DNA from 4 places in the Enterobacter sp. 4974935 genome. Region 4 is predicted to be linked to each of the others. Evidence: predicted binding sites of a transcription regulator. Region 4 holds the regulator's gene; each other region holds the start of a gene.
The links. Region 4 encodes PurR, which represses purine synthesis genes. Its sites were predicted from a motif close to CANGCAAACGTTTGCNTG; they were not measured.
Positions count from the first base shown of each region.

Region 1: the regulator PurR is predicted to act here: its motif matches at 1,279-1,296, upstream of purH (bifunctional phosphoribosylaminoimidazolecarboxamide formyltransferase/IMP cyclohydrolase).
Region 2: the regulator PurR is predicted to act here: its motif matches at 1,010-1,027, upstream of raiA (ribosome-associated translation inhibitor RaiA).
Region 3: the regulator PurR is predicted to act here: its motif matches at 1,177-1,194, upstream of pyrD (quinone-dependent dihydroorotate dehydrogenase).

Region 1 covers NZ_JBZWGT010000003.1:4,085,170-4,087,370, forward strand. Annotated here, with positions in the region: rRNA gene AC4OVS_RS20750 (16S ribosomal RNA) at 1-845, opposite strand, end outside; gene purH (bifunctional phosphoribosylaminoimidazolecarboxamide formyltransferase/IMP cyclohydrolase) at 1,404-2,201, shown strand, end outside.
Region 2 covers NZ_JBZWGT010000003.1:954,446-956,646, reverse strand. Annotated here, with positions in the region: gene bamD (outer membrane protein assembly factor BamD) at 120-857, shown strand; gene raiA (ribosome-associated translation inhibitor RaiA) at 1,125-1,466, shown strand; Phe leader region at 1,570-1,695, shown strand; gene pheL (pheA operon leader peptide PheL) at 1,571-1,618, shown strand; gene pheA (bifunctional chorismate mutase/prephenate dehydratase) at 1,726-2,201, shown strand, end outside.
Region 3 covers NZ_JBZWGT010000003.1:2,760,815-2,763,015, forward strand. Annotated here, with positions in the region: gene pyrD (quinone-dependent dihydroorotate dehydrogenase) at 71-1,081, opposite strand; gene ssuE (NADPH-dependent FMN reductase) at 1,331-1,906, shown strand; gene AC4OVS_RS14625 (sulfonate ABC transporter substrate-binding protein) at 1,899-2,201, shown strand, end outside.
Region 4 covers NZ_JBZWGT010000003.1:2,401,017-2,403,217, forward strand. Annotated here, with positions in the region: gene AC4OVS_RS12660 (MFS transporter) at 1-28, opposite strand, end outside; gene cydH (cytochrome bd-I oxidase subunit CydH) at 189-278, opposite strand; gene purR (HTH-type transcriptional repressor PurR) at 576-1,601, shown strand; gene punR (DNA-binding transcriptional activator PunR) at 1,619-2,201, opposite strand, start outside.

The DNA of each region.
Region 1 (2,201 bases), 1.7 Mb from region 4:
TCAAGGGCACAACCTCCAAGTCGACATCGTTTACGGCGTGGACTACCAGGGTATCTAATCCTGTTTGCTCCCCACGCTTTCGCACCTGAGCGTCAGTCTTTGTCCAGGGGGCCGCCTTCGCCACCGGTATTCCTCCAGATCTCTACGCATTTCACCGCTACACCTGGAATTCTACCCCCCTCTACAAGACTCTAGCCTGCCAGTTTCGAATGCAGTTCCCAGGTTGAGCCCGGGGATTTCACATCCGACTTGACAGACCGCCTGCGTGCGCTTTACGCCCAGTAATTCCGATTAACGCTTGCACCCTCCGTATTACCGCGGCTGCTGGCACGGAGTTAGCCGGTGCTTCTTCTGCGGGTAACGTCAATCGACAGGGTTATTAACCCTGTCGCCTTCCTCCCCGCTGAAAGTACTTTACAACCCGAAGGCCTTCTTCATACACGCGGCATGGCTGCATCAGGCTTGCGCCCATTGTGCAATATTCCCCACTGCTGCCTCCCGTAGGAGTCTGGACCGTGTCTCAGTTCCAGTGTGGCTGGTCATCCTCTCAGACCAGCTAGGGATCGTCGCCTAGGTGAGCCGTTACCCCACCTACTAGCTAATCCCATCTGGGCACATCCGATGGCAAGAGGCCCGAAGGTCCCCCTCTTTGGTCTTGCGACGTTATGCGGTATTAGCTACCGTTTCCAGTAGTTATCCCCCTCCATCAGGCAGTTTCCCAGACATTACTCACCCGTCCGCCACTCGTCAGCGAAGCAGCAAGCTGCTTCCTGTTACCGTTCGACTTGCATGTGTTAGGCCTGCCGCCAGCGTTCAATCTGAGCCATGATCAAACTCTTCAATTTAAGTTTGATGCTCGTGAATTAAACTTCGTAATGAATTACGTGTTCACTCAGAGACTTGGTATTCATTTTTCGTCCGAGGACGTTAAGAATCCATGTCACTTTGAGTGCCCACACAGATTGTCTGATAAATTGTTAAAGAGCAGTTGCGACGCGCTTCAGCGCTCTGTCGCGAGGTGGCGTATATTACGCTTTCCTCTTTCAGAGTCAACCCGTTATTTCAGGATTTTTTCTCTTCAACCGACCGGGTAGTCTGTGAAGTGATTCACATCCGCCGTGTCGATGGAGGCGCATTATAGGGAGTTCTCCGCAGGCCGCAACCGCTAAATGACAGAAAAATGACTGACTGCTGCATTCCCCAGCAAAACCCCGCCTTATACCCTTTTACGCACAGAGTTATCCACAGCGCTTCGAAAAAGTGAAAATATGCGAGCGTTGCGCAAACGTTTTCGTTAAAATGCTCGCGCTTAACAAGGAGGCCTCGTCAGGTGTGTTAGATGAGTTTTTCGCTGGAAAATTCATCTAACGCTCTCTGTAATCGTGAAATCCAGGGGATTTACCATGCAACAACGTCGTCCAGTCCGCCGCGCTCTGCTCAGTGTTTCTGATAAAGCCGGTATCATCGAATTCGCTCAGGCACTTTCCGCACGCGGTGTGGAGCTGCTTTCTACAGGCGGTACCGCTCGCCTGTTAGCAGAGAAAGGTCTGCCGGTAACCGAAGTGTCCGACTACACCGGTTTCCCGGAAATGATGGATGGACGCGTCAAAACCCTGCACCCGAAAGTGCACGGCGGCATTCTGGGTCGTCGCGGTCAGGACGACGGCATTATGGAGCAGCACAATATTGCCCCCATCGACATGGTTGTCGTAAACCTCTATCCCTTCGCCCAGACCGTCGCCCGCGAAGGCTGTTCTCTGGAAGATGCCGTAGAGAACATTGATATCGGCGGCCCGACCATGGTGCGCTCCGCAGCCAAGAACCATAAAGATGTGGCCATCGTAGTGAAGAGCAGCGACTACAGCGCCATTATTAATGAGATGGACGCCAACGAAGGGTCCCTGACGCTTGATACGCGTTTCGACCTCGCCATCAAAGCCTTCGAACACACCGCCGCGTACGACAGCATGATCGCCAACTACTTCGGTAGCCTGGTTCCTGCCTACCACGGTGAAAGCAAAGATCCATCTGGTCGCTTCCCGCGCACCCTGAACCTGAACTTCATTAAGAAGCAGGATATGCGCTACGGCGAGAACAGCCACCAGCAGGCAGCCTTCTATATAGAAGAAGAGGTGAAAGAAGCCTCTGTTGCGACTGCTCAGCAGGTACAGGGCAAAGCCCTCTCTTATAACAACATTGCC
Region 2 (2,201 bases), 1.4 Mb from region 4:
CGTTTAACGTTGGGTTTTACGGCTTTGCCGTTTAATATAGTGTGCTATTGTAGCTGGTCTTAATCGGGAGCAGGAACTGAGTTTCTCCCGGACAAACATTTGAGGAAAGTCAAAACGTCATGACGCGCATGAAATATCTGGTGGCAGCGGCCACGTTGAGCCTGGCTTTGGTGGGCTGCTCCGGTTCGAATGAACAGGTCCCTGACAATCCGCCGAATGAAATCTATGCGACTGCACAACAAAAGTTGCAGGACGGTAACTGGAAACAGGCGATAACGCAACTGGAAGCGTTGGATAATCGCTATCCGTTTGGTCCGTATTCACAGCAGGTACAGTTAGATCTTATCTACGCCTACTATAAAAATGCCGATCTGCCGCTGGCTCAGGCAACGATCGATCGTTTCATGCGTCTGAACCCTACCCATCCTAACATCGATTACGTGATGTACATGCGCGGCCTGACTAACATGGCGCTGGATGACAGTGCATTGCAGGGCTTCTTCGGGGTGGATCGTTCTGACCGTGACCCGCAACATGCGCGTGATGCTTTCAATGACTTCTCCAAACTGGTGCGTAGCTACCCGAACAGCCAGTACATTACCGATGCCACTAAGCGTCTGGTGTTCCTGAAAGATCGTCTGGCGAAATACGAGTACTCCGTCGCGGAATACTACACTCGCCGTGGCGCATGGGTTGCCGTGGTTAACCGTGTAGAAGGCATGCTGCGTGATTATCCAGATACCCAGGCCACGCGTGATGGCCTGAAGCTGATGGAGAATGCGTATCGCCAGATGCAGATGACGGCTCAGGCTGACAAAGTGGCGAAAATCATCGCCGCGAACAGCAGCAACACCTGATACCGCTACAACGCATAACGGCAGCCCGCAGGCTGCCGTTTTTTTATTCTTTCAGACTTACGCTGAAGCGGTTTAGCTTCAACACATCCAGTCAACTATGACCGCAATTGCTGGCTTCGACAAGGTAAATCTCACCTCTTCCTGCCCTGCCTCACAAAAAAGATTCCCTGACAAAAACCGACAAAATAACGTGATCTAAATCACACATTTTGACATTAGGTCGGGTATGCTGGAATCACCAAGACGGAAAGACAAGAGGTAAAATTTATGACAATGAACATTACCAGTAAACAAATGGAAATTACTCCGGCAATCCGCCAGCACGTCGCAGACCGTCTCGCCAAACTGGATAAATGGCAAACACATTTGATTAATCCACATATCATCCTGTCCAAGGAGCCGCAGGGTTTCGTCGCTGATGCAACTATCAATACTCCAAACGGCCATCTGGTCGCCAGCGCTAAACACGAGGATATGTACACCGCAATTAACGATTTGATCAACAAGCTGGAACGGCAGCTCAATAAAGTGCAACACAAAGGTGAAGCCCGTCGCGCCACAACATCGGTGAAAGACGCCAGCTTCGCGGAAGAAGTTGAAGAAGAGTAATCCTTTAAATTGAGTGTACCGACAACGCGCCTTCGGGCGCGTTTTTTATTGACAGGATCAAAACAGTACAGGTACTTTAACCCTATCAATTTCAGGATGACCTAATGAAACAGACGCCGTTTTTCTTCGCATTCTTTTTTACCTTCCCCTGACCGGGAGGCGTTTCGTCGTGTGATAAAGAATGCGAAGACGAACAACAAGGCCTCCCACACCGGGAGGCCTTTTTTATTGATAACGATAAAATGAGACAGACAACACTATGACACCGGAAAACCCGCTCCTGGATTTACGCGTAAAAATCAGTGCACTCGACGAAAAGTTACTGGCCCTGCTGGCAGAACGCCGCGCGCTCGCCATTGAAGTGGGCAAAGCCAAGCTGGATTCTCATCGGCCGGTGCGCGATATAGATCGCGAGCGTGATTTACTGGAACGGTTGATACAGCTCGGCAAAGCGCATCATCTTGATGCCCACTACATCACCCGCCTGTTCCAGCTCATCATTGAAGATTCCGTTCTGACGCAACAGGCCCTGCTCCAGCAGCATCTGAACAAAACCAACCCGCACTCTGCTCGGATCGCTTTCCTCGGCCCGAAAGGTTCTTATTCTCACCTGGCGGCTCGCCAGTACGCAGCCCGTCATTTCGAAGAGTTCATTGAGAGCGGTTGTGCAAAATTTGCAGACATCTTCAACCAGGTCGAAACCGGCCAGGCAGATTACGCCGTGGTGCCTATTGA
Region 3 (2,201 bases), 360 kb from region 4:
GCAACAATGACGGAATATAAAACAACCAGGGCTGGAAATAAAGCCCTGGTTGTCTGATTAAGAGAAAAGATTAGATATGCGTGACAATTTCTTTAATCAATGGCGGCCCTTTAAAAATAAAGCCGGAATAAATTTGCACCAGTGAAGCCCCTGCCGCCATCTTCTCACGTGCAGCGATGACGGAGTCAATGCCACCCACGCCAATAATCGGCAGCTGGCCTTTTAATTCCGCGGAGAGTGCGCGAATAATTTCGGTGCTTTTTAATTGTACCGGACGGCCACTTAATCCACCCGCTTCGTCACAGTTTTTCATTCCCTGGACGAGGGAGCGATCGAGCGTTGTATTGGTCGCAATCACACCATCAATATTATGGCGAACTAAACTGTCGGCAACCTGGATCAATTCCTCTGCCGAAAGATCCGGGGCGATCTTAACCGCGACCGGAACATATTTATGGTGGATCGCCTGTAGTGCCGTTTGTTTATTTTTAATGGCGCTAAGAAGATCGTCAAGCGCTTCGCCATATTGTAATGAACGCAGCCCTGGGGTGTTAGGCGAGGATATATTCACCGCGATATAACCGGCATAGGCATAGACTTTTTCCATACAAATCAGATAGTCATCTTTACCCTGCTCGACGGGCGTGTCTTTATTTTTGCCAATATTAATACCCAGCACACCATCAAAATGGGCTTTCTTAACGTTCTCAACCAGATGATCGACGCCAAGGTTATTAAAGCCCATGCGGTTGATCAGCCCCTCGGCTTCAACCAGGCGGAACAGACGTGGCTTGTCATTTCCCGGCTGCGGACGCGGCGTCACTGTCCCGATTTCGATCGAGCCAAAGCCCATCGCGCCGAGTGCATCAATGCATTCGCCATTTTTGTCCAGTCCGGCCGCAAGGCCCAGTGGATTTTTGAACGTCAGGCCCATGCATTGGACAGGTTTTTCCGGCACGTTTTGACGCACCAGCGCGGCCAGAGGCGTTCCTGTAATACGACGTAACTGCTGAAATGTAAATTCATGAGCGCGCTCAGGATCGAGCTGGAAAAGGGCTTTACGAACGAAGGGGTAGTACATGAACTCTCCTGGATTCCCGGTGTGCAAACCGGGAGGGGATTATGTGCGATCCCGCCCGGAAAGGGAATTGACCTGTGGCAAAAAAAGCCATGTTAAACGCAATCGTTTACTTATCGGTTCGCTTCTTATGCTTTTTTCTGCATTCATCCTGAGGATAAATCATTTAGTGGAATAACCACGCAATGTCACACTCCTGAAAATTGTTATGAATGTTAGATAAAAGCAAACAATTAGTTATAAGGAGCAACCATGCGCGTCATTACCCTGGCCGGAAGCCCCCGCTTCCCCTCTCGATCCAGCGCACTGCTGGAATACGCTCGCGAAAAGCTTAATGCTCTGGATGTCGAAGTTTGTCACTGGAATTTGCACAATTTCGCGCCTGAAGATCTGCTCTACGCCCGTTTCGACAGCCCGGCGCTGAAAACCCTGATCGAACAACTTAAGCGTGCTGACGGGTTGGTCGTCGCGACACCAATTTATAAAGCCTCTTTTTCCGGTGCACTGAAAACGCTGCTCGATCTGCTGCCCGAGCGCGCGCTGGACGGTAAGGTCGTCCTGCCGCTGGCCACAGGCGGTACGGTAGCCCATTTACTGGCGGTGGATTATGCCCTCAAGCCGGTTCTGAACGCGCTGAAAGCGCAGGAGATCCTGCATGGCGTCTTCGCTGACGACTCACAGGTAATCGACTACCAGCATAAACCGCATTTCACGCCGAATCTGCAAACCCGCCTCGACAGCGCGCTTGAAACCTTCTGGCACGCCCTTAATCGTCGGGATCGCCACGCGGCGGCATTTCATCAATCACAAGGAGTGGCGCATGTTTAAAACAGTTACCCGTATCGGGCTGGCAGGTCTGCTGGCAGTGGCATCGCTGGCTCAGGCGGCGGAGAAAACGCCGGAGAGCCTGCGTATCGGTTATCAGAAAGGCAGCGTCAGCATGGTGCTGGCGAAAAGCCATGCGTTGCTGGAGAAACGTTTCCCGCAGACCAAATTCTCATGGGTCGAGTTCCCTGCCGGACCGCAGATGCTGGAGGCGCTGAACGTCGGGAGTATTGATTTGGGCAGCACCGGCGATATCCCGCCGATCTTTGCCCAGGCGGCCGGGGCGGATCTGGTTTAC
Region 4 (2,201 bases):
GGGCCAGCAGGGGAAAATTGATTTTCATGAAAAGACTCCGGATACCGTGCCGTTACCCGGCACAGACTAAGAAGGCAAAAGCATGACATCAATCACAAAAAATGAGAAGTTAACATTTTGGCAAAAGATTTTTGCCGGAGAGGTAACAATAGCGGCAAGGGAGGGAGAAGACTCTCCCTCCACCTAAATCAGTGCAGCGCAGCGGTTAAACCACCCGCAACAATCAGGGCAAGAACAACAATGGTGGTAAACAGCGAAAACTTCAGATCGGTACTCATCAATTTTTCTCCTTTTATTCACCCTACGAAAAGTGAGCTTGCTCATTTTTACACAGTTCAGGTCAAAAATCTTCCAGGATTTAAGCGGATATCCACTTTACCTCTTCCCCTTTTCATCAAGATAGGACAAAATTCCACGCTAAATTTATTAGCGTACCGGCCACTGACCCCCTCCTGACGTCCTGTGTCGTTTTCCCGGCGTGTCGCAACTCATGTTTGCGTGATAAGGGTGAGAGAAGGCAAACGTTTACCTTCAATTTTTTCAGGAGCTTAGGATATGGTCTGGAGTGACATTTAATGGCAACAATTAAAGACGTAGCAAAACGAGCAAACGTTTCCACTACAACCGTATCACATGTTATTAACAAAACGCGTTTCGTCGCTGAAGAGACGCGTAATGCCGTCTGGGCGGCAATCAAAGAGCTGCACTACTCGCCAAGTGCCGTCGCCCGCAGCCTGAAGGTTAATCACACCAAATCGATTGGCCTGCTGGCCACCAGCAGTGAAGCGGCCTACTTTGCTGAAATCATCGAAGCCGTTGAAAAAAACTGCTTTCAGAAAGGCTATACCCTGATTCTGGGCAACGCGTGGAACAACATTGAAAAACAGCGCGCTTACCTGTCAATGATGGCGCAAAAGCGCGTCGACGGCCTGCTGGTAATGTGTTCTGAATACCCCGAGTCGGTCCTTTCCATGCTGGAAGAGTATCGCCACATTCCGATGGTAGTGATGGACTGGGGCGAGGCGCGCGCAGACTTCACCGACTCTGTTATTGATAACGCTTTTGAAGGCGGCTACATGGCCGGGCGTTATCTGGTAGAACGCGGGCATCGTGAAATTGGCGTGATCCCGGGTCCGCTGGAGCGTAACACCGGTGCTGGCCGTCTGGCCGGTTTCATGAAAGCGATGGAAGAGGCGCTGATTACCGTGCCAGAAAACTGGATTGTCCAGGGCGATTTCGAGCCGGAGTCGGGCTATCGCGCCATGCAGCAGATCGTCTCCCAGCCGCATCGCCCTACCGCTGTATTCTGCGGCGGCGATATCATGGCAATGGGCGCGCTCTGCGCGGCGGATGAACTCGGCCTTCGCGTTCCGCAGGACATCTCGGTGATCGGCTATGATAACGTTCGCAACGCCCGTTTCTTTACCCCGGCGCTGACCACCATTCACCAGCCGAAAGATTCGCTGGGTGAAACGGCCTTCAATATGCTGATGGACAGGATCGTCAACAAGCGAGAACAGTCCCAGTCCATTGAGGTCCACCCGCGCCTGATTGAACGCCGTTCCGTTGCCGACGGTCCGTTCCGCGACTACCGACGTTAATCTCTTTACGGGGCCAGCTACGCTGGTCCCCGCAACCACTCCCGGTTCAGCGTTTCGCTGTCTCCCAGATAATCCAGCAGCCAGGCCATGGCGGGCGAGACGTCGTTTTGCTGCCACGTCAGACAGCATGCAGCATCCGGGAAAGGGTTTTCCAGCGTCAGAGCCACCCACTCTCCCGCGTCGATGCGCGGGCGCGCAAAATGCACCGGCACCATGCCAACGCACAGCCCCGCGCTCAGACAGGTGGCTGACGACTCCCAGTCCGGCGCAACCACGCGGCGCTGATTATCCAGCAGCCAGGTAATGCGCTTGGGCAGCGAGCGGGAGGTATCTTCCAGCACCAGCGAGGGCCAGTTGCGTAAGGTGTCATCACTCAGCGGCCCGTCCAGCGCCGCCAGCGGGTGATCGCGCGCGACCACGCAGGTCCAGCTCAGCATGCCCATGTCGCGAAACGCGTAGCGCCCGCCAACCGGGATCGCCTGGGTTGCACCAATCGCCATCTCCGCCCTGCCGTCCGCCAGCGCATCCCATACGCCGTTGAACACTTCCTGCGACACACGCAGTTCGACGTCGGAAAAATGACGATAGAAATCGACGATC